Regions from separate parts of the Vreelandella sp. 2A-K22 genome, predicted to be linked through region 3. Evidence: predicted binding sites of a transcription regulator. Region 3 holds the regulator's gene; each other region holds the start of a gene.
The links. The regulator LexA, encoded in region 3, represses DNA repair genes until DNA is damaged. The targets are predictions, from matches to a motif close to TACTGTNTANNTANACAGTA.
Positions count from the first base shown of each region.

Region 1: a site for LexA is predicted at 3,510-3,529, ahead of ACW17M_RS21695 (PA0069 family radical SAM protein). Genes of this name have one in related genera too.
Region 2: a site for LexA is predicted at 4,716-4,735, ahead of recN (DNA repair protein RecN). Genes of this name have one in related genera too.

Region 1 is NZ_JBSUGC010000019.1:26,591-34,171, reverse strand. It holds gene ACW17M_RS21705 (heavy metal translocating P-type ATPase) at 1-2,051, shown strand, start outside; gene ACW17M_RS21700 (winged helix-turn-helix domain-containing protein) at 2,048-2,347, opposite strand; gene ACW17M_RS21695 (PA0069 family radical SAM protein) at 2,389-3,474, opposite strand; gene ACW17M_RS21690 (DinB family protein) at 3,699-4,244, shown strand; gene ACW17M_RS21685 (GNAT family N-acetyltransferase) at 4,383-4,853, shown strand; gene pgi (glucose-6-phosphate isomerase) at 5,000-6,667, opposite strand; gene ACW17M_RS21675 (PTS fructose-like transporter subunit IIB) at 6,846-7,581, opposite strand, start outside.
Region 2 is NZ_JBSUGC010000014.1:121,258-128,838, reverse strand. It holds gene ACW17M_RS18660 (DMT family transporter) at 1-442, opposite strand, end outside; gene dnaJ (molecular chaperone DnaJ) at 531-1,673, opposite strand; gene dnaK (molecular chaperone DnaK) at 1,838-3,772, opposite strand; gene grpE (nucleotide exchange factor GrpE) at 3,931-4,572, opposite strand; gene recN (DNA repair protein RecN) at 4,783-6,456, shown strand; gene fur (ferric iron uptake transcriptional regulator) at 6,650-7,102, opposite strand; gene bamE (outer membrane protein assembly factor BamE) at 7,175-7,581, shown strand, end outside.
Region 3 is NZ_JBSUGC010000004.1:38,409-45,989, forward strand. It holds gene nagZ (beta-N-acetylhexosaminidase) at 1-173, opposite strand, end outside; gene ACW17M_RS06400 (L,D-transpeptidase family protein) at 237-773, opposite strand; gene ACW17M_RS06405 (TetR/AcrR family transcriptional regulator) at 751-1,443, opposite strand; gene lexA (transcriptional repressor LexA) at 1,711-2,391, shown strand; gene ACW17M_RS06415 (energy-coupling factor ABC transporter permease) at 2,400-3,071, opposite strand; gene purU (formyltetrahydrofolate deformylase) at 3,111-3,965, opposite strand; gene ACW17M_RS06425 (ribonuclease J) at 4,196-5,806, shown strand; gene moaE (molybdopterin synthase catalytic subunit MoaE) at 5,852-6,319, opposite strand; gene moaC (cyclic pyranopterin monophosphate synthase MoaC) at 6,322-7,119, opposite strand; gene mobB (molybdopterin-guanine dinucleotide biosynthesis protein B) at 7,124-7,581, opposite strand, start outside.

The DNA of each region.
Region 1 (7,581 bases), on a different contig from region 3:
TCTGCATCAGCGGTACACCTGTCGCTATCCAGCTCCCAACGCTCGCCCCAAAGGTTAAACGTTTGGGCTATCGGCTTACGGAACTTGAGCCGGTGGCAGATGCCCATGGGCGTTTAGAAGAGGAGAGCCGCTACCTGACGCTGAGGCTAATGGTCGGTTCGCTGTTCGGCATGTGGACGATGCTCGCTTCACTATTGATATATGCGGGTGCATTGCCTTCGGAGCGGATTGAACTGGTGGTGGCGTGGGTATCGGGGGCATTTTCCTTACCTGTCGTGCTGTTCGCAGGCGTGCCGTTTTACCGGGCCGGGTGGCGCACGCTGCTCGCCAAGCGCCCCGGCATGGATGTTTTAGTTAGCCTGGGTGTTATCGGCGCGGTGGTGGTCTCGGTTTGGCTACTAGGGCGCGGCTCTAACGAGGTCTATTTCGACACGGCGGTGATGCTTATTGTGCTTTTACTGGTTGGTCGGCTGGTGGAAACGCTGTGCCGTCACCGTGGGCTAAAAGCGCTCGATGCCCTGGCGCTTCCAAATGATGACATAACCGTTTGGCAGAACGAGCACTGGGGATCGGTTCCTGTGGATGAAGTGACGAAGGGAACGCGCGTCGAGCTAGCGCCCGGTGAGTTGATAGCCCTTGATGGGATCCTGGAAGCCCCGGGTTGGATCGATACTGCCTCGCTTACTGGCGAAAGCCTGCCTCGCTACTTTAATGCAGGACAGAAGGTCTACGCGGGCTGCCGTTACCTGGGGACAACGCCGCTGGTAATGCAGGTGAGTGCTGGGGTAGGCAAGCGGCGACTGGATCGGCTGTGTGACGAAATGCGCCGCTATCAGGCCAAAAAAGGCGAATTGCAGAAACTCGCTGACCGTTTTGCCGCATGGCTAAGCCCACTAGCGCTAGTGCTAGCGATGCTAACGCTGCCCACTGCGCTGCTACTTGGGTTGGGCTGGGAGGATGCCTTTGTGCGCGCACTGTCGGTGTTAGTGGTTGCTTGCCCCTGTGCCGTGGGGCTTGCAGTGCCGCTGGCAAGTCTTGCCGGTAGTGGCCAGGCCATGCAGCAGGGTGTTGCGCTACGCGACCCGGCAGCGCTCGAAACCTTGGCTCACATTCGCTCGGTAGCGCTGGATAAAACCGGCACCTTAACCACTGGCAGCCACTCGGTGCTGCACTGGCAGGCCAGGGAGGGCATTGATAAGCACACTTTGCAGCGCAAGCTCAGAGCCGCTGTTGCTGGCAGCGAACACCCCTTGGCACAAGCGTTAGCGCGCTGGTTGGGCAGCCAACATGATCAACAACCTGAGCAATGCGTGGACGTAAACGAAGCGCCTGGGGAAGGGCGCCATGTGCGCTTGAGTAACGGTGAATGTCTTATGGTAGGCAGCGCCGGTTGGCTTTCTCGCCATCAGATAGCGCTGCCAGACCACGAGGAGGACACAACGCTGGCCTTTGCTTCTCAAGTGATGGTAGCTGATAGTGCAGGCTGGCTAGCCACGCTCTATCTTACTGATCAACCAGTGGAAGATGCTGAAAAAAGCGTGAAACACCTGCTAGATGCAGGGTATGTGGTGGCAATGATCAGCGGTGATCGGCAGGAGGCGGTTAGTTGGTTAGATGAACAGGTGGGGCTTGGAAGAGAAGCTTGCTATGCCCAGCGCTCGCCTGAAGCCAAAGCGCGGCTTTTGCAGGGGTTGCCATCGCCAACGCTCTACGTGGGGGATGGCTTAAACGATACCCTGAGCCTGGCCGCGGCAGATGTTGGCATCGCTCCGCTAAGTGCCAGCGAAGCTGCCCGCGAAGGCGCTTCCGCACAGCTAATGACGCCAGGTATTGGTGGGGTAGTCAAACTGCTCAGCACTGCTAAACGCACGCGGCGCATCATGATTCAGAATCTATTCTTTTCAGCGCTCTACAATACCTTGGCACTCGGGCTGGTGGTGCTGATGGCGATCCCCCCGCTAGTAGCGGTACTCGCCATGGCGGCAAGTTCGCTGACGGTTACCCTCAACGCTGCACGGCTGGCCTGGGCAGAGTCTAATGATAATGGCTAAATAGCATAGCCAAGCGCCTGTTTAAGCCGCTCGGCGTGTGTGGCCACCCAACGTGGATCTATCGCCCCCCAATCACGTATCTGGTAGCGGCCGATGTTGTGACGCTCGCCCTCATCTTTCGTAAATACGCACTCGATATCCAGCTCGGCAAGAGATGCAATCGTATCCTGTGCGGTGCGCCGGGGCATACCGGTGGCCTCGATCAACGTCGGCACACTGGCGACACCTTGTTCGATCAAATGGGCGACGTATAAGCGGCGGTAAAAACTCGATTTGGTTTTGCTTAGAGCAGGCATTCGGCTTCCTTTGCAGCTGATTTATGCGCGTGCTGCTTAGCTTAAATGAATAAATCCTGCTGCGCTCGTGGTGGGCGAAAATCCCGGGTGTTTAAGCCCTGCTCGGTGCGGTCCTGCATGTTCCACTGGCGGCTGGCGCGGGCAAAGCGTTGCGCAATTAAATCGGCAAATACTCCTTCACCGCGAAAGCGCTTACCAAACTTGGCATCGTACGCTTTACCGCCACGGCACTGACGCATTAGGCTCATCACTTTCGCAGCGCGCTCCGGGTAGTGGGCTTCTAACCACGCTTCAAATAGCGGCGCCACTTCATGGGGTAAGCGCAGCAGCATCCAGGTAGCGGTTCGCGCTCCTGCACGACTGGCGGCTTCCAAGAGTTTTTCGATTTCATGATCGGTTAGCCCCGGAATAACCGGCGAAATTAAAGCACCTACGGGAATGCCCGCGGTATTCAGTTCCCGAATGGCTCGTAAGCGCGCCTGAGGAGATGCCGCCCGCGGCTCTAATGTGCGTTTCAAGTTGGCATCCAGGCTAGTCAAACTAACAAATACGTGCACCAGCCGGTGCTCAGCCATTTCGGCCAGGAGTTCCAAATCGCGCAGCACTAAGGTGCTTTTGGTGACCAGCGTTACCGGATGGCGACACTCCAGCAGCAGCTCAAGTAACTGCCGAGTGGTTTGATGTTTGGCTTCAAGCGGTTGGTAGCAGTCGGTGTTGCCGGAAAGGTTGATGGGGCGGCACACATAGTTGGGATGACAAAGCTCTTCAGTTAACCGCTCCACTAAACCGCTGCGGGCAATCAATTTGGTTTCAAAATCCAACCCCGGCGACAAATCCCAGTAAGCGTGAGAGGGGCGGGCATAGCAGTAAACGCAGCCGTGCTCACAACCACGATACGGGTTCAGTGATCGATCAAAGGGTAAATCCGGCGATTTGTTCCAGGAGAGTGCGCTTTTGCTGACTTCCTCACGTACTTCGGTGGCGATAGTGGTGGATGTTTCCTCCCGCCACCAACCGTCGTCTTCCGCAATGCTTTGGGTGGGCGCAAAACGGTTATGCGGATCGTACGTTGCCCCGCGACCTTTACGCACGGCTGACGCATGAGACGCTTGTTCGGGAGTCGTCATTGGCCACCTCACCTCTAAATGCTATTGATGCATATGCATGGTTATATATACAGTATATGGCGTTTATAAAAAGACGCAAGCAGAGGGGTAGGGGCTTAAATGCTAAATTCGGGGGATGAACAGACGCTCCGTTATTTCATACTCTTAACTAGGGCCTGTTGGCGTTTCACTCACGGCCACGCTGGCGCCCATATTGGCCCATATTGAAAGAGGCGATATGACCTATGGAGCTGCAACCACATTTTGAGCTGATGGCATCCTATAACCAGTGGATGAACACCAAGGTATACGATGCTGCCAGCAGGCTGACGACCGCTGAGCTTAGCGAAGAGCGTGGCGCTTTCTTCGGTTCGATTTTTGGCACGCTAAATCATGTTATGGTCGCCGATACCATTTGGCTTAAGCGGTTTGCAGCGCATCCCGCGTCTAGCGCAAGAACGCTTGCGGTAATAGTCGACCTCCCTACGCCACAGCGGCTTGATGAATTGATGTTTGATGACTTGGAAGGCCTGAAAGCGCATCGCCGATGGTTTGATACTGTGATTATTAACTGGGTGGGCGCGCTAACTGATGACGATTTGAGTACCACGCTGAGTTATCACAACACAAAAGGAGTGGCCTCAAAACGACGCTACTCAAGCCTGATTCTCCACTTCTTCAATCACCAAACCCACCACCGCGGGCAGGCATCTACCTTATTCTCCCAAGCCGGTGTGGATATTGGCGTCACTGATCTGCTGGCGCTGATTCCGGACGAAGCATCAATATGATGTTTAACCACCTTATATGGTGGAAAACGGTGAAGGGAGAAAGGCCATGCATATTAGATATATGTATACTGAAGATCATTGATAGTGGTCACTTACATTGAAAGGTTTCACATTAATTAAGACGGTTGCGAGCACTAGATGATCAAGCTAGAAAAACTTGATGCAGCGGATGTGGCTGAAGTGCGCAACATCGCGGTGCGCGATGATCAGGTGAAATTTGTGGGAACCGCTAAGGAGTTTCTCACTGATCGACATGAAACGACGCATCTGCATGTGATTAAGCACGATGACCAGTTGGTAGGATGCTTCAAAATCGATATAGCCTACGCTGATGACTATGATTTTTGTACGGAAGGCAGCATAGGCCTACGCACGTTTTTCATTGACGCCAAGCAGCAGGGTAGAGGGCTTGGGACGTTGGCGGTAAAAGCGCTGTTTCCCTACCTAAAAGAAAACTATGCGAATTATCCCCGAATCTACCTGACGGTGAACGCCAAGAACCCTGCGGCTCACACCTGTTACCAAAAGGCGGGCTTCCATGAAACAGGTGAGCACTACCTGGGCGGGGCTGCGGGGCCTCAACATATAATGTATTGGGACCTCCAGTGATCAGAACGTTTACCCCAAGCGATAGTGAGTCAGTTCTGACTTACTAGTTCGTTGATGTTATGTAGCTTGACGTATAAGGGCGAGCATAAACGCCTTGGTTTTCTCAAACCAAGGCGTTCTTTTTTCTACCCGGTTAGCAAGCTAGCCTAGCGCTTCTTCTTCGCGGGTTTCTTACCGGCACTGGCTGGTGCGCTTTCCTTCTCACCGCTACCGCCATTAGGGAAGTGCGCACGCACCAGTTCCAGCAGACCTTGCGTTGAGGCGTCGAAGTCGGCGGCGTTGGTGTCGATGCGCTCGCTGATTTCACCGGCGATGCGCTTGCCGAGCTGTACGCCCCACTGGTCAAAGGAGTTGATGTTCCAGATGACCCCTTGCACGAACACCTTGTGCTCGTAGAGCGCGATCAGTGCCCCCAGGTTTTTTGGCGTTAGCTCATCCAGCAGTAGGGTGCTGGAAGGACGGTTGCCGGGGCAGCTGTAGGGGTCGTGTTGACTGAGCTCTTTGCTGTCCCCTTGGCTGCCTTCCATAAAGGCGTTGGCCTGGGCGAGCATATTGGTCAGTAGGGCGAAGTGGTGGTCTTCCACGCCGGGCTCGGGCTTGAGCGAGGCAATAAAATCAATCGGCACGTAGCGGGTGCCCTGGTGCAGTAGCTGGAAGAAGGCGTGCTGGCCGTTGGAACCGGTTTGGCCCCATACAATCGGGCCGGTTTTATAGTTCACCGGGTGGCCGAAAATATCCACCGACTTACCGTTTGACTCCATATCCAGCTGCTGCAAAAACGAAGGCAGTTGGTTCAGCGCCTGGTCGTAAGGCACGATGGCTTGGGTCTCAGCGCCAATAAAGTTGATGTACCAAATACCAATCAGTGCCATCAGCACGGGCATGTTTTGCGAGAAGGGCGCGTTGATGAAATGGTTATCCATCTCATGAGCGCCTTCCAGCAGCTCGATAAAGCCCTCAAAACCGATCGAAAGCGCAATTGGCAGGCCGATGGACGACCACATGGAGTAGCGTCCACCCACCCAGGCCCAGAACTCGAACACGTTCTCTTCGCGAATGCCGAATTCCATGGCCGCTTTGCGGTTGGTAGAGGCGGCAATAAAGTGCGCGCCCACGTCGGCATCTTCACCAGCGTTCTCCAGGAACCAGCGCCGCGCGGTTTTGGCGTTTAGCAGTGTCTCCTGGGTAGAGAAGGTCTTGGTAGAGACGATAAACAGCGTAGTCGCCGGATCAAGGCGCGAGAGCACTTTTTGAATATGGGTACCGTCCACGTTGGAGACGAAGTGGAAGTGGAGCTCCGGGTGGCGGTATTTGAGCAGCGCGCGAACCGCCATATTGGGCCCAAGATCCGAGCCACCAATGCCGATATTGACCACGTCTTTAATGCGTTTGCCGTTGTAGCCTTTCCATTCACCGCTGCGCACCGCTTCCGAGAACAGCTTGATCTGCTCGCGGGTGCGGGTGATCTCCGGCATGACGTCTTCACCGTCCACATAGACCGGCTCATCGCCTAAGTGGCGCAGAGCCGTATGCAGTACCGGGCGGTTTTCCGTAACGTTGATAATATCGCCGGAGAACATCTGTGCCCGCCGCTGTACCAGTGCGGAGTGGTCGGCTAGCTCAATCAGCTTGGTAAGCACTTCATCAGAGACATGGTGCTTGGAGTAGTCAAGAAACAGACCGCCTACCCGTAAACTCATTTTCTCAAAGCGCTGCGGGTCATTGGTGAAGTAGTCACGAATGCGGTCGTTGGCGGTTTTGTCGCGCAGGCGTTCAAGTGCCTGCCAGGTAACACTGCGAGTGAGCTGAAACATAGGATGATCCGTTTGTTATAGGTGAATTAGTGATCAAAAAGTAGGTTATGTAAAAATACTACATAAAAAATGACAAAGAGTAGAGGGTATAAGTGGCGTGAAAAGGTATTAAATGCGTAAAGCGACGTATTTAAAAGGGCAGGCATGTTCGCCTGCCCTCATTTTTTGGTAACAGCGGTTAGGTGGCGAGTGCTACTTGGGCCGCATCACGTTTGATAAACGCATAGCTTAAACCCGTCACCAACGAGCCAGCCACAATAGCGCCAAGGTAGAGCAGTACCGGGGTAATGGCGTTGGGAATCAGCAGTACGAAGATACCACCGTGAGGAGCCATGAGTTGCGCGCCTACCAGCATCGAGAGGGCGCCTGTGAGTGCGCCGCCCACCATGCAAGCGGGGATAACTCGTAGCGGGTCTTTCGCCGCAAAGGGAATCGCGCCTTCGCTGATAAAACAGAGGCCCAGTACAAAAGAGGCTTTGCCCGCTTCCCGCTCCGGTGCCGAGAACTTGTTGCGCGCTACAAAGCTGGCAATACCCATACCAATGGCAGGTACCATCCCAGCCGCCATGATCGCCGCCATGGGGCCGTAAGTTTCAGAGGCTAGCAGGCCTACGCCAAAGGTGTAAGCCGCTTTGTTGACCGGGCCACCCAGATCGAAACACATCATCGCGCCGAGCAGGATACCCAGTAGCACAGCGTTGGTGGAGCCCATGGACTCCAGGAAACTGGTCAGAGCATTAAGCAGCGCCGCGACCGGTTCGCCAATCACATAGATCATGGTGAGGCCGGTGACCAAACTGGCGACTAGCGGAATGATCAGAATTGGCTTCAGGGATTCAATGCTGGAGGGCAGTTTGACGTAGCGCGTAACCGCTAGCGCCACGTAGCCCGCCAGGAAACCCGCCAAAATACCG
Region 2 (7,581 bases), on a different contig from region 3:
TGAGCCCAGGCAAAATCAGCACGGCCACCCCGGCAAGCGCTAGCACCACGCCACCCACGCGATTAAGCGAGCAGCGCTCCCCCAGCAGCAGAACACCACCAATCGCCATAAAGACCGGGGTAAGCTGAGCGAGCAATGTTGCCTCGGCCACTGGCAACAGCGCCACCGCAGCAAAGGAGGCAAACATCGCCGCCGCCCCCAACCCAGAGCGCAGCGCATGACCCAGCGGGCGGCGCGTAGCCAACCCACGTGGAAACTCCCGCCGCAGCAAAAGGAAAACGACGATAGGCAGCAGCGCAAACAGCGAGCGGTAAAATACCGACTGCCCCACAGGCACTTCGTCACTGACTGCCTTAATACACACCAGCATCCCAGTAAACAGGGCGCCTGACAGTATCCGCAGCAAAATACCCATGGTGGGCCGTTCTTCAAGGTGATTCATTGCGTGCAGTATTTCCTAAACAGCAAAAACCCCCGGTGAACCGAGGGTTTTTGGACTAAACACCTAACTGCTTACTATTATCTCAGACTTACGGCTTCATATCTTCAAAGAAGCTTTTCACGCTGTCGAAGAAGCCGGTTTTCTTCGGCGAGTGGTTGTGGCTATTGCTGTCGTCGAAGCTTTGTTGCAGCTTGCGCAACAGATCGCGCTGCTCGTCGTTAAGCTTCACCGGTGTTTCCACTACCACCTTGCACAGCAGGTCGCCGGGCATACCACCGCGCACGGGCTTCACGCCTTTACCGCGCAGGCGGAACAGCTTGCCTGTTTGGGTTTCCGGCGGAATCTTCAGCTTCACACGGCCATCTAGCGTCGGCACTTCAAGCTCGCCACCTAGCGCTGCATCAACAAAGTTGATCGGCACATCGCACTGCAGGTGCTTGCCGTCACGCTGGAAGATGTGGTGCGGCTTGATAGCCACCTGCACATACAGATCCCCAGGCGGGCCACCGTTAACACCGCTTTCGCCTTCGCCGTTCAAGCGAATACGGTCGCCGGTATCCACACCGGGCGGAATCTTAACGGACAGCGTGCGTGTCTCACGTACACGGCCTTCGCCATTACACTTATGGCACGGCACTTTAATGTGCTGGCCAGAGCCATGACAGGTCGGGCAAGTCTGCTGCACGGCAAAGAAGCCTTGCTGCATACGTACTTGACCGTGACCGTGGCAGGTAGGGCACGTCTCTTTAGAAGAGCCGGGCTCAGCGCCGCCGCCATCACAACGATCACACTCGATATGCCGCGGCACACGAATGTCCACCGTGGTGCCTGAAACGGCGTTTTCCAGATCCAGCTCTAGGTTATAACGCAGGTCGGAACCGCGTGCCGGGGCATTGGGGCCACGGCGGCGACCGCCACCTCCGCCAAAAATATCGCCAAACACATCGCCGAAAATGTCGCTGAAATCACCAGCGCCAGCACCGCCGAAACCGCCGCCACCTTGGCCATCAACGCCCGCATGGCCGAACTGGTCATAGGCAGCGCGTTTTTCACCGTCGCTAAGCACTTCATACGCTTCGGACACTTCGCGGAATTTTTCCGCGGAGGTGGTATCGTCCGGGTTTCGATCAGGGTGGAATTTTTGCGCCAGACGGCGATAGGCCTTCTTGATCTCTTTCTGATCGGCCCCTTTTTCGACACCCAGGACTTCGTAATAATCGCGTTTGGACATAGGCCCTACGCCTCCTGGTTAGCTACGCACTCAACTGCACATTTAGCTATGTATTCAACTGTATATTTAACTACGTGATACTTAACTACGTGCGTCTTGGCCGCGGAAACAGCAACGCGGGAGTAAGCTCCCGCGTCACCGCTTTCCTTGGCAGAAAGAGGATGTTACTGCTTTTTCTGATCGTCGTTGACTTCTTCGTACTCGGCGTCAACCACGTCTTCTTCCGGCTTGGTGCCCGCGTTCTCGGCACCTTCACCGCCCTCTTGCTGCGCCGCTTCGGCCTGCTCGGCGTACATCTTCTGGGCTAGCTGGCCAGAGGCTTCGGTCAGTGCATCCAGTTTCTTCTGAATGTTATCGACGTCGTCACCTTTAACCGCTTCTTCCAGCTCGCTGATGGCCGTTTCAATCGCCTGCTTCTCGTCGTCAGTCGCTTTGTCGCCAGCTTCTTCCAACGTTTTGCGCGTAGCGTGAATCATGCCGTCAGCTTGGTTACGCAGCTGCACCAGCTCTTCGAACTTTTTGTCCTCTTCGGCGTGAGCTTCAGCATCACGTACCATCTGCTCGACTTCTTCCTCGGACAGACCGCTAGACGCCTTGATGACAATCGACTGCTCTTTGCCAGTGGCCTTGTCTTTTGCCGATACGTTCAGAATACCGTTGGCATCCAAGTCGAAGGCGACTTCGATCTGCGGCACGCCGCGTGGTGCAGGCGGAATGTCAGCAAGATCAAAACGACCCAGCGACTTATTCTGCGACACTTGCTTGCGCTCACCCTGCACGGCGTGAATGGTCACCGCCGTTTGGTTGTCATCCGCCGTTGAGAAGGTTTGTGTCTTCTTGGTCGGGATGGTGGTGTTCTTTTCGATCAGCGGCGTCATCACGCCACCCAGGGTTTCGATACCCAGGGTAAGCGGGGTAACGTCGAGCAGCAGAACGTCTTTAACGTCGCCACCGAGTACGCCGCCCTGAATCGCGGCACCAACAGCAACTGCTTCGTCCGGGTTAACGTCTTTACGTGCTTCTTTGCCGAAGAAGTCAGCGGCTTTCTTCTGCACCATCGGCATACGTGTCTGGCCACCGACCAGGATCACTTCGTCGATTTCAGAGGCAGACAGGCCTGCATCTTTCAGGGCCATTTTGCACGGCTCGAGCGAGCGCTGAACCAGCTCTTCGACCAGCGACTCCAGCTTGGCACGAGTCACCTTAACGTTAAGGTGTTTCGGGCCAGTGTTGTCGGCGGTGATGTAAGGCAGGTTCACATCGGTCTGCTGAGCGCTAGACAGCTCAATTTTGGCTTTTTCGGCAGCTTCTTTCAGACGCTGCATGGCCAGGTTGTCGCCAGACAGATCAATGCCGCTGTCAGACTTGAACTGGTCTACCAGGTAGTTGATCAGCGCCAAGTCAAAGTCTTCGCCGCCCAGGAAGGTATCACCGTTGGTGGCCAACACTTCAAACTGGGTTTCGCCGTCGACATCGGCAATTTCGATGATCGAGATATCGAAGGTGCCGCCACCCAGGTCGTAGACCGCGATGGTTTTGTCGCCGCGGGATTTGTCCATACCGTAGGCCAGTGCGGCAGCGGTCGGCTCGTTAATAATGCGCTTAACGTCCAGACCGGCAATGCGGCCGGCGTCTTTGGTCGCCTGACGCTGGCTGTCGTTGAAGTAGGCCGGTACGGTAATGACCGCTTCGGTGACTGCTTCGCCCAGGTAGTCTTCGGCAGTCTTCTTCATTTTCTTCAGCACTTCCGCGCTTACCTGCGGCGGTGCCATTTTTTTGCCTTTTACTTCAACCCAAGCGTCACCGTTATCAGCTTCGCTGATTTTGTACGGCACCATCTTGATGTCTTTCTGGACAACGTCGTCTTTAAAGCGACGGCCAATGAGACGCTTGATGGCGTACAGGGTGTTTTCTGGGTTAGTAACGGCCTGACGTTTAGCCGCCTGACCTACCAGCGTTTCACCATCATCGGTGTAGGCGATAATAGAAGGCGTCGTACGACCGCCTTCGGCGTTTTCGATAACTTTAGCGCTGTCACCATCGAGCACGGCCACACAAGAGTTAGTGGTGCCCAGGTCGATACCAATTATACGTCCCATAGCAATACCTCGAATTCGGTTGTTACAAAACTGAAAATTTAGTTTTTAAAGCTTGTCTGCGGGTTTCCCCGCGGGGTTGCCCTTTATTTGGGGGCCGCCGCTGACATTTCAAGGGCTTTTTTTCACACACTTTTTTCAAACTCTGTGCCGCCAGTGGCTTAATCGGCTTTTTTACTCACTACAACCATCGCTGGGCGCACCAAGCGTCCATTGAGTAAATAGCCTTTCTGCATAACGTCCATCACGGTGTTCGGTTCGAGATCCGGGTTAGGCACCATGGTCATGGCTTCGTGCACTTGCGGGTCGAAGGGTTCACCATGGGGTTCAATGCTTTCAACGCCGAACTTGTTGAGTACATCCAGCTGCATTTTCAAGGTCATGGAAACACCTTCACGATGAACTTCCGATGCACCCTCTTCCATGGTCTCAAGCGCTTTTTCCAGGCTATCTACCACTGGCAGCAGCTCTTTAACGAACTTCTCCAGGGCAAACTTGCGGGCTTTTTCCGCTTCCTGCTCCGCACGACGGCGCACGTTTTGCGCTTCAGCGGCGGCGCGAAGGGCTTGATCCTTGGCTTCGGCCAAGCTCTGCTCTAACTCACCTACTTGGGCTGCCAGCATTTCCGCTTCCGGGTTGTCGACGCTGTCTTCTAGCGCCTCTTCGTCATTGATCAATCCTTCCAGTTCGCCCTCCATCAAGCGCTCTTCAGCAACCTTCTCAGCTGCTTGCTCGGCGCCATCGGCGTCTTGCTCGTGGCGGGCCAGCTCATCGTCCATTGGTGTTTGCGGTTCTTTCGCCATGTTGTGCTCCTAAAAAGTAGAGCGCGGCCACGCGGGCGGCGCGCAAAGAAGTAAGCTTTAAGTCACTAGCTTTGACTGATCATGCACGCTATATGGGGGCCATAAATTCCATCTCAAGAGGTGCATTGAAGTGAGTTATTAACTACTGTATAAATCAACAACTATTGGATAAGTATCCAGCTTCTATGCTGTACCGCCTCAGGAGGCGCCATGCTTACTCAGCTAGCTATTCAAGATTTCGCCATTGTCGATCACTTGGAACTCGACTTGACCGGCGGTATGACCGCGATTACCGGGGAAACCGGCGCGGGCAAATCGATCCTGTTAGGCGCCCTTGGGCTCTGCCTGGGCGAGCGTGCCGACGCCGGAAGCGTGCGTCACGGCCGCGAGCGTACGGACCTCTCCGCACGCTTCGACATTCAACACCTGCCCGCCGCCATCGAGTGGCTAACGGCGCGGGAGCTCCCCGCTGAGGAATGCTTGCTGCGCCGTGTGGTCACCGCCAACGGCCGTTCCAAAGCCTGGATTAACGGCCAACCCGCGACTATCTCGGATCTAAAATCCCTCGGCGAGCAGCTGATTCAAATTCATGGACAGCATGCTCACCATGCGCTGATGCGCGAAGAGACCCACCTTGCCCTGCTGGACGATTACGCAGGCCTAAACGATGCCACCACTCAATTAGCTGAAACGTTCCGCGAGTGGCGCAGTGCGCGTCGGCAGCTGAAGAAGCTAAGCGAAGAAGGCAGTGAAGTTGAGGCCAAACGGCAGTTGCTGCGTTACCAAGTAGAAGAGCTGGATCAGCTCGGTTTAGCGGAAGGTGAATTAGCCACGTTAGAGGAAGAGCAGCACACCCTGGCTCACGCGGAAGAGACCCTGCGCGAAACCCAGTTTGCCGCCGACTGCTGCGCCAGTGACGAGGGCGGCGCGCTCTCCTTACTCAACCAAGCGTTTACCCACTTAAGCGCACTGCCAGGTAGCGACAAAGGCACCCTGGCGAACACGCTTGCCATGCTGAGCGATGCGCGCATTCAAGTGGAAGAGGCCTCCAGCGAGCTTAACCGCCTCGCCAGCACCACCGAATTAGACCCTGAGCGGCTCGCCTGGGTTGAAGAACGAATGACCGACGTACACCGGATTGCCCGCAAGCATCACGTTGCTCCTGATGAGCTATGCGCCCTGCATGCTGACCTACAGCGGGAAGTCGCGCAGTTAGAAGGGGGTGGCAATGACCTGGAGGCACTCAGTGCGCGGGTCGTCGAGCTACGCGAAGACTATCGCCAAGAGGCAAAAAAACTCAGCGAGAGCCGTCAAAAAGCCGCACTTCGCTTGGGTAAAGAGGTGCAGCAGCAACTGGGCTTTTTGGCCATGGGCAAAGCCCGTTTTGAAGTGGAGGTCACCGCTAAAGACGCGCCCTCCCCTGAAGGCCTTGATCGCGTGCAGTTTTTGATTAGCGCCAACCCTGGCCAGCCCGCTCGCCCATTGACCAAAGTCGCCTCCGGCGGTGAATTATCGCGGATTAGCCTGGCGATTCAAGTGGTCGCGGCGACGCACTCAACCGTGCCCAGTCTGGTGTTTGACGAAGTGGATGTGGGTATCTCGGGGGCCACCGCAGAGATCGTTGGCCAACTACTGCGCAAACTGGGCGAAAACGGCCAGGTCATGACCGTGACCCACCTACCCCAGGTGGCAGCACAGGCGCACCAGCACCTGCATATCGAGAAACAGGCGAAGCGCGATACAACGCTGACCCAGATGGCGCTACTCGACGAACAGGGCCGCATCAGCGAACTGGCGCGCATGCTGGGCGGTGTCACGCTTTCTGACCAAACCCTCGCCCACGCTCGGGAGATGCTGCACGCCAGCCAACGCCCGCCGCACTGATTGAGCGGGCGCCCTGCGCCGTTTCTGTGCATTTCTATAGCGCACAGCTATACAGCACATCTGCACACAGCAAAACAAACGCCCCTGATCCACTTGGCGAATTCAGTTAACCAGGAATTCGGCCAAATGGCTCAGGGGCGCTTATATTTCGAACCGCGATTAACGGTCTGCGACTAACAGCGACCTACGAACACTATTTCTTGTTCGTCGGCCCGCTGTCCTGGCGCGTCACGTCGGAACCGCGCGGACGTACATAGAGCACCAGAGCATGATCCACTAGTTCGTAGCCGTGCTCTTCAGCGATTTCTTGCTGACGGCGTTCAATGATTTCATCAACGAACTCAATGATTTCACCGCTTTCTAGGCACACCATGTGGTCATGGTGATCCTCTTGGGTCATCTCGAATACCGCATGGCCTCCGTCGAAATTATGACGAATTACCAAGCCCGCTGACTCGAACTGAGTCAATACGCGGTATACGGTTGCCAAGCCAACATCTTCGCCCGCATCAATCAGTGTTTTGTACACTTCTTCCGCGCTAAGGTGGTGCTGACCCGAAACATTTTCGAGAATTTGAAGTATCTTGACGCGCGGCAGGGTCACTTTTAGACCGGCTTTGCGCAATTCATGGTTCTGATCGGCCATGGTCGCTCTTCGCAGTAACTGGTTAGGTCGGGTATGATCAACCGAAACCACGATAGTGAAGAATAGGCCCAAATGCAAAAATTGACTCAAATCATCACGCTCTCCGTTGCCCTTACTGTCATTAGCGGCTGCAGCTACGTAGGCGTGTACAAGCGCGATATTCCCCAGGGCAACCTGGTCACTCAGGAAATGGTCAGCCAGCTTCAGCCAGGCATGACCCAAGAGCAGGTGACTTACGTAATGGGCAGGCCATTGCTGGAAGCGCCCTTTGACGCCAGCCAGTGGGATTATGTGTTTCGTTTAGATAAAGCGTATGGCGATGTAGAGCAGCGTCGCGTAACGCTCACCTTCGATCCCCAGGGCCGCCTGGTGAACATTGAGCAAGAAGGGGATCTATCCAAAGAGCTACCGCTTGAAGGCGATAGCAGCATGGGGCCTGCAACGGAAGGCGTTGATCCAATGGATGCCCTCCCTACAGA
Region 3 (7,581 bases):
GCACGCACACGGCGAATATCGCTGCAGAGCTTGCGAACCTGATAGCCATTTTCAACGTTGCGGGCAAACAAAATTACGCCCCCTACCGTCGGTTCTAGCAGCAAGCGTTTTTCTGCAGCCGTCAATTTTGGGCCTTCAAGGTCAAGCATGACCGGGCCTAACGGTTGAGTCATCGTGATAGGTCCATGAAAAGGGGCGATGATTCTAGACGATCGTCTAGCGGTGTCAAAATCTGATCAATCAAAGGACTGGCGGCCACCGTGCAACCAAACAGGGGTACCCGGCAACGCTAACGAAAAGATATAGAGCAAATCACTATTGCGTAAACGAATACAGCCGTGGGACGCAGCAACGCCCATGGGCTCGTCAGGCGGCGTCCCGTGCAGGTAAATATAGCGCCGTTGCGAGTCCACCTGACCACCGCGGTTCACGTCCTTTTCCAAGCCACACAGCCACAGTATGCGGGTCAGAATCCAGTCACGCTCTGGATGCTCTTCGGCGAGTTCGGGCGAAAATGTCTCGCCCGTCCAGCGGCGACCTCGAAACACCGCATTTTCGGGCATATCTCCGCCAATGGCCGCGCGCACATAGTGCCACCCGCGGGGGGTTTTACCACTGCCATTGCGCTCCCCGCTTCCGGCAGCACCGGATGAAATAGAACACTCATGGAGCACTTTTGGCCCTCGCCAACAGCGCAGCAACTGTTCGGTAGTATCAATCTCCAGCCAGATATGTTCCGTTGGAGGTAGCTCAGCTAGCGTAGGAGTTCGCATGTTTTCCTTCTTCTGGCTTGGCACCGTCAAGGGCTATGGGTAACGGCGCATTCATAGCAGCCACCACTACCGGGAGCAATCGCCTGACCAAATCACGCACAGATACCTGCTCGTGGTAATCCTTCTCCGCGATATCGCGTAGCGCATCGAGGCCAGACAGGGTAAAGATTACCGTGCCGAGCACAAAGTGTAGCCGCCAAAAACGCTCGGCGTCAGGCAGATCCGGCGTTGCTTTGCGCACAAGCTCGGTGAAGCGTGTAAACACATCGCCATACTCTTCCTGGATATAACGTCTTAGATGTCCCTGTGCTTGACTGTAGGCAAGACCCAGCAGGCGCATAAACACTTTCAAACTATTGCGCTCGGCGGGCACCGCGAGAACGGTAGTTGCCATGGTCTCGAGCAGTGTTTCCAGCGGGATAACGCGCCCGGCGTGTTGGCCCTCGAGCTCATCTAGCGCAGTATGAAAGCGCTGACTAAACGGATCCAGGTAGCGGGCAAAAACGGCCTGAATCAAGGCTTTTTTGGAACCAAAATGGTAATTAACAGCGGCTAAGTTAACCCGCGCTTTGCTAGTGATGTTGCGCAGCGAAGTTTCAGCAAAACCCCGCTCTGCAAACAGCACCTCGGCGGTGTCGAGTATACGGGTCACCGTATCAGATTGAGCCATGTCGCTCTCCAGGGAAACAGGTGTTTAAAACATAGCAAAATACTATGCCATAACGTAGGCGGGCTCAACGCTTGATTTATTGACAAAATGTGACGTATTAAATAAGCAGAAACTTAGTTTCAAACGATTAGAAAAATTGCATAGACATCGGCAATAGGCACAGACAAGCCATATACTGGACAGAGGAACATACTGTATACTTAAACACTTATTGATTAAGTCGACATTTAACTTGTTACTGTCTATTCACTATTTATGGAGTCTGGTATGTCGCGTCCGCTAACCGCTCGCCAACAGCACGTGTTTGATTTTATCGTTAAGACCATGGGCGAATTTGGCTACCCTCCTACCCGCGCCGAGATTGCCAAAGCACTTGGCTTCCGCTCACCCAATGCGGCTGAAGAGCACCTGCGCGCGCTGGAACGCAAAGGTGTTATTCGCATTATCCGCAACACCTCTCGCGGCATCCGCCTGCCCAACCAGGAACCTCAAGAAGTCCTGGATAGCGCAGTCACCGCCTTACCCACAACCAACGTGGAAGCCCCACCCACTGGCCTGCCTGTGATCGGGGAAGTAGCTGCCGGCAGCCCCATTTTGGCCGCCGAACATATTGATCGCTACTGCCCGCTACCGGCCGAGTACTTCACTCCCAAAGCTGACTATCTGCTGCGCGTACGCGGCCTTTCCATGAAGGATATTGGCATTTTGGAAGGTGATTTACTGGCGGTTCATCGCACTGACCGGGTTCGCGATGGCCAGATCGTGGTTGCCCGCCTGGACGATGAAGTAACGGTTAAACGCTTCAAACGCCAGGGGCACCAAGTGACGCTGTTTGCAGAGAACCCTGATTTTGCGCCCATTGAAATCGACCTGCGCTCTCAAGCGCTCGATATTGAAGGCGTTGGAGTCGGCGTAATTCGTGGTGGCAACGGCCAGGCACTCGGCTAATAAATCCGCTACTGCAGGTCGATATAGCGGTGGTCATTGAAGGTGGCCACCCAGTTTGGGTGATAGACCAGCAGGATGCTCAACAGCATGCCAGTAATAAATGCCTCTGAAGGCATTAGCAGTGGTAAAAAACGCGCATACTCCTGGGCGAGATAGATCGCCTCAGGGTCTGTACCCGCGACGATAATCAGCACTACCGCCGCCAAGCCTCCTCCCAGCGTTGCCAGCGCCGCGCCAAAAAAGCCGCAGGCAAACAGAAAGACCATCAAGTTATCCGGCAGGCGGCGATCTACCAGCCGCCATACCGTGCCAATAACGGCCGCCGGGACGATCCCGGTAACCAGCACATTTGCCCCCAGCAACATCCACTCATTGCGGCCAATCACCACCATGGCAATGTTGATCAGCACGTTGCTAATCAGCGCTAATGGCGCTTTAAAAACCAGTGTCATCAATACTGTAAAAACAAGGTGTAGCGTTAGCCAATCAACAGCCTGGGCACGAAGCTGCCACATCAGCATCACCGCCAGCGTAGTACCCAGCCAGCGGTGCTGAAGCGCTGAATCCGCTATCAACACCTGCCAGGGCCGCCCCCAAAGCGCCCATGCGATCACTGCTAACGAGAGTAGCCAGGTGAACAGCAGCGCCCAGGGCGCTAATACACTTTGCGCAAATGACATGGCGGCCTCTCAGGTTGATGGGCGGGCATTATAGAGTACTTAGCTAAATACCACTGTCTTGTTGCCATGCACCAACACACGATCCTCTAAGTGCCAACGCAAACCTCGAGCGAGCACGGCTTTCTCCACATCACGACCAAAGCGGACTAGATCAGTAGGCGTATGACAGTGGCTAACGCGATGGATATCCTGTTCGATGATGGGGCCTGCGTCGAGTTCCTCGGTCACATAGTGGCAGGTAGCGCCAATCAGCTTAACCCCCCGCTGGTAGGCCTGGTGGTAGGGCTTAGCCCCGGCAAAAGAGGGCAAAAAGCTGTGGTGAATATTGATCACTCGCCCCGCATAGCGCGCGCACAGCTCAGGGGGCAGTATTTGCATATAGCGCGCCAGCACCACGCAGTCGGCGCGGGCACTGTCGATTTCGGCCTGAACCTTGGCAAACGATGCTTGCTTATTGTCGGGGTCGACCGGTACATGGTGATAAGGAATACCGTACCACTCCGTCAGCGAACGCATATCATCATGGTTGGAGATAACCCCGACAATGTCGCAATCCAGTTCCCCCGCCTGCCAGCGGTAAAGTAGATCTACCAAGCAATGTGACTCCCGCGACACCATCAGCACTACGCGCCTACGCTGCTGGGTATCCACCAGCGACCACTGCATATTGAATTCGCTGGCTATCGGTTCAAATGCCGCGCTCAGCGCTTCCGCCGACATACCTACCGAATCCGCCAGGATTTCGTAGCGCATAAAAAAGCAGCCGGTTTCTAAATCGGAGTGCTGGCTGGCTTCGGTAATGGAGCCGCCCTGCTGGGCAATAAAGCTCGATACCCGTGCAACAATACCCACCCGGTCAGGACAGGAAACCACTAAACGATAATAATGAGACATGTGAGCTACTCTTGACCTATTGCTAAGTTAATTATGACAAACCAGCGGCTTAGGTCGCATAGTGTATCGGAAGGCCATGGATGATTGTTAGCTGCCCCTGCCTTCCCGTATAGTTAAGTCACTACTTTTTAGGTTTTTCATAACAGATGCATTCACCACGCGTTCAAATTCGTCCCCGTCGTCGTCCACCGCTGCGCATGTTGCCGCTGGGGGGATGCGGTGAGATTGGAATGAATCTAACGCTATACGGCTATGACGATCACTGGATAGCCGTGGACTGCGGCATGATGATCCGCCAGGATCTTCCCAACTCGCCACTGCAGGTACCCAATCTTGATACGCCGAAAGCACTAGGGATCGTGCCCAAAGCGCTATTTATCACCCATGGTCACGAAGACCACATTGGTGCCGCAGCCTGGCTATGGCCGATGTGGAACTGCCCCATTTACGCCACCCCGCTGGCGGCAGGCCTGTTGCGGCTAAAATTTGCCGAGCATCAGCTTAGCAGTGCGGCTATCCATGTCATTGAACCTGGCGAGGCCCTAGAGAGCGGGCCATTCACGCTGCGCTATTTACTTTTAACCCACTCGATTCCCGAAAGCTGTGCGCTAATAATGATGGCCGGTGGCTATCGCGTTTTACATACCGGCGACTGGAAACTCGACCCTGAACCGATTATCGGCACGCCGATCAGTGCAGCCCTCTTCAAGGCGCTTGCCCCGGTTGACTTGGTTGTGGGCGACTCCACTAACGCCCCCATGCCCGGGCACTCCGGTAGCGAGGGGGACGTCGCCCGCGCCCTGACAAAAACCCTCGGCAACTGCCAGGGCCGGGTGGTGGTCTCCTGCTTTGCCAGTAACCTTGCCCGGGTGTTAGCGATAGGGCGCGCCGCTCAGAAGTGTGGCCGACGCATTAGCTTGATGGGCCGTTCAATGGAGCGCATGGTCAGCGTTGCCCGGGGGCTCGGCTATATGGATGATTTACCGCCTTTGGTGCCCAATCATGACTTAGGCTACCTCCCCCCGGATGAAGTGGTGATTATCGCCACCGGTAGCCAGGGTGAGCCCCGAGCTGCGCTACAGCGCCTCGCCCAGGGTCGCCACCCTTTTGTGGATCTTCAGCCGGGCGATAACGTTATTTTTTCGGCTAAAGCCATTCCTGGCAATGAACGCCCCATTGAACAGCTTAAAAAGCGTTTGGCGCATTTAGGTGTCAACCTCTACGACGAGTTCAACCACCCTGAACTGCACGCTACCGGGCACCCCGCTCAGGATGAACTGATCAAGCTGTATCAGTGGGTCAGGCCAAAACATCTCATACCGGTGCATGGCGAAGCCCGTCACCAACAAGCTCATCAGACTATTGCCAAACAGCTAGGCATTAGCGCTCCATTGACGCCGGTGAACGGCGATCTAATTTGCTTTGACAGTCACGGGCTGCGCTGTGAGTCGCGCTATCCGCAGCCGCCCTGCATCGTCAGTCAAAACAGCGTGGTGCCCCATCCTGGTCTTGAGGTGCACGACGCCAACAAGGCCCGTCGCGGTAGCTTATACTTAGCGCTGCCAGTGACGGCTACTGACACTGGATGGGCGCGTATTGGCCGTTTGATGCTGGATGCCTCGGGGGCCAGCCCGCTAGATGAAGATAGCTTTAATGATTGGCTGGATGATCAGCTTGAGGAGATTGCAGCAGAGACGCTTGCCGACTTGCGCCAAGCATTACAGCCTCGCATGGTGCAGTGGCTGGCGGAGCATATGCAGCACCTGCCCGACGTGCATCTACAGATTATGGCCGCCGAAATGCCAGAGACCATCCCCCTGGAGAACGCCGCCAATCGTTAGAGCTGTGCATTATTGTGAAAAAAAAAGCGCAGCAACGCGGCAGTCTCACTCCCAGCGCGCTGCATCTTGTTGATCAGAGTGACGCTCTTTGACCCAATACTCGCCCTGGGCAGAGTGCTCTTTCTTCCAGAAAGGCGCCTGGGTTTTCAGGTAATCCATAATAAAATCGCAGGCTTCGAACGCCTCACGCCGGTGTGCGCTGGCTACGAGTACGCGCACAATCGGATCGCCTGGCCCCAGGTAACCGACACGATGAATAATCCGCACCGCTTGGAGCGACCAGCGCTGCCAAGCCTGTTCACCAATCTCCGTCAGCGTACGCTCGGTCATTCCCGGATAGTGTTCCAGCGTTAACCCTGTGACGTCCGGCGTTTCATTAAAATCACGCACTAAGCCGGTAAAACTCACCACCGCGCCAATATCACTACGCCCAGCCAAGGCATCGTCATAGCCGTAGTCCATTGGAAACGAGGCTGCTTGAATCGTTACTTTAATATCCAGCTTATTATCCACCCTCACCCCCCTGTTACTGGCGGGAAAAACGCCACTTCGTCATCATCGGTCACTAACGCCTCGTCATTGGCCATGACCTGATTAATCGCACACAGCGTACGCTGGTCGGTGAGTTGTTTAAAGCGACTATCCTGCTCGGCCAGCGCGGCTTTTAATCCACTAATGTCGCGGCTAGCCAGTTGATCGAGACTCACGACGGTCTCACTTTCGCCTACCCACTCGCGCAGTTCGGCTAAAAACTTAACCCGCACGCAGGGTGAAGGGCAGCGCTCGCCCAAGCTGACTTCTCCGGCTACGCCGTCACCGGTAACAATCGGCGCCTGGGTGCTCATACGCTGGTAGTCGCCACGCTGACCACCTTGCTTGCTGTCGAGTTGTATAGCCTCGATACGCATACCTTTATCGACCGCTTTGCACATATCGTAAAGCGTCAAACAGGCTACTGAGACAGCGGTAAGGGCTTCCATTTCGACCCCGGTGCGTCCATTCAAGCGACACAGCGAGGTCACATGAACGCAGGATTCGGCCACATCAATATCGAACTCAACAGAAACCTTGGAGAGCGCCAGTGAGTGACAGAGAGGAATCAGCTCATGAGTACGTTTGGCCGCCTGGATACCAGCGATACGCGCGGTGGCCAACACATCGCCCTTGGGCAGTTCACCATCGCTAAGTAATTTCAGCGTTTCAGGCTGCATTATAATGCGCCCGGAGGCGACTGCTTCGCGGCGGGTTTCCAGCTTATCGCCGACGTCCACCATATTGGCTTCGCCACGGGTATTAAGGTGGGTCAAATGCATGTTGTCACCATTGCTGTTTTGAAGACATATGTTTTGAAGACGTATTTTTTGAAGACATCGTATCGTTTTTAGCGCTTAACCAGGTCACTACCCATTGTGCAACCGCTTCGCTATCGTCTAGATCTAACTGAGCCACCGAAGCCGCCAGGTCGATAGGCGGTGGCGCACTGAGAGCGACTGCCTCAACCCATCGGCCGGTTAAAATATCCACATCGCCAACCCCTTCGCGGTATAGCACCAGCTTGGGAATCGGCCAAGCCTTGAAGCCTTCGACAATCACCAGGTCAGGTTTGTGCGGCACCATCATGGCAATTAGCTGGGCTAAATCAGGCTCTTCCTGGTCAGGGGTTTCCTGCATCAGCGCAAAGCGCTGACGGGAAGCCACCAGTATCGGGGCGGCACCTGCGCTACGCAGCTTATAGCTATCCTTGCCGGGCTGGTCGACATCAAACGAGTGGTGCG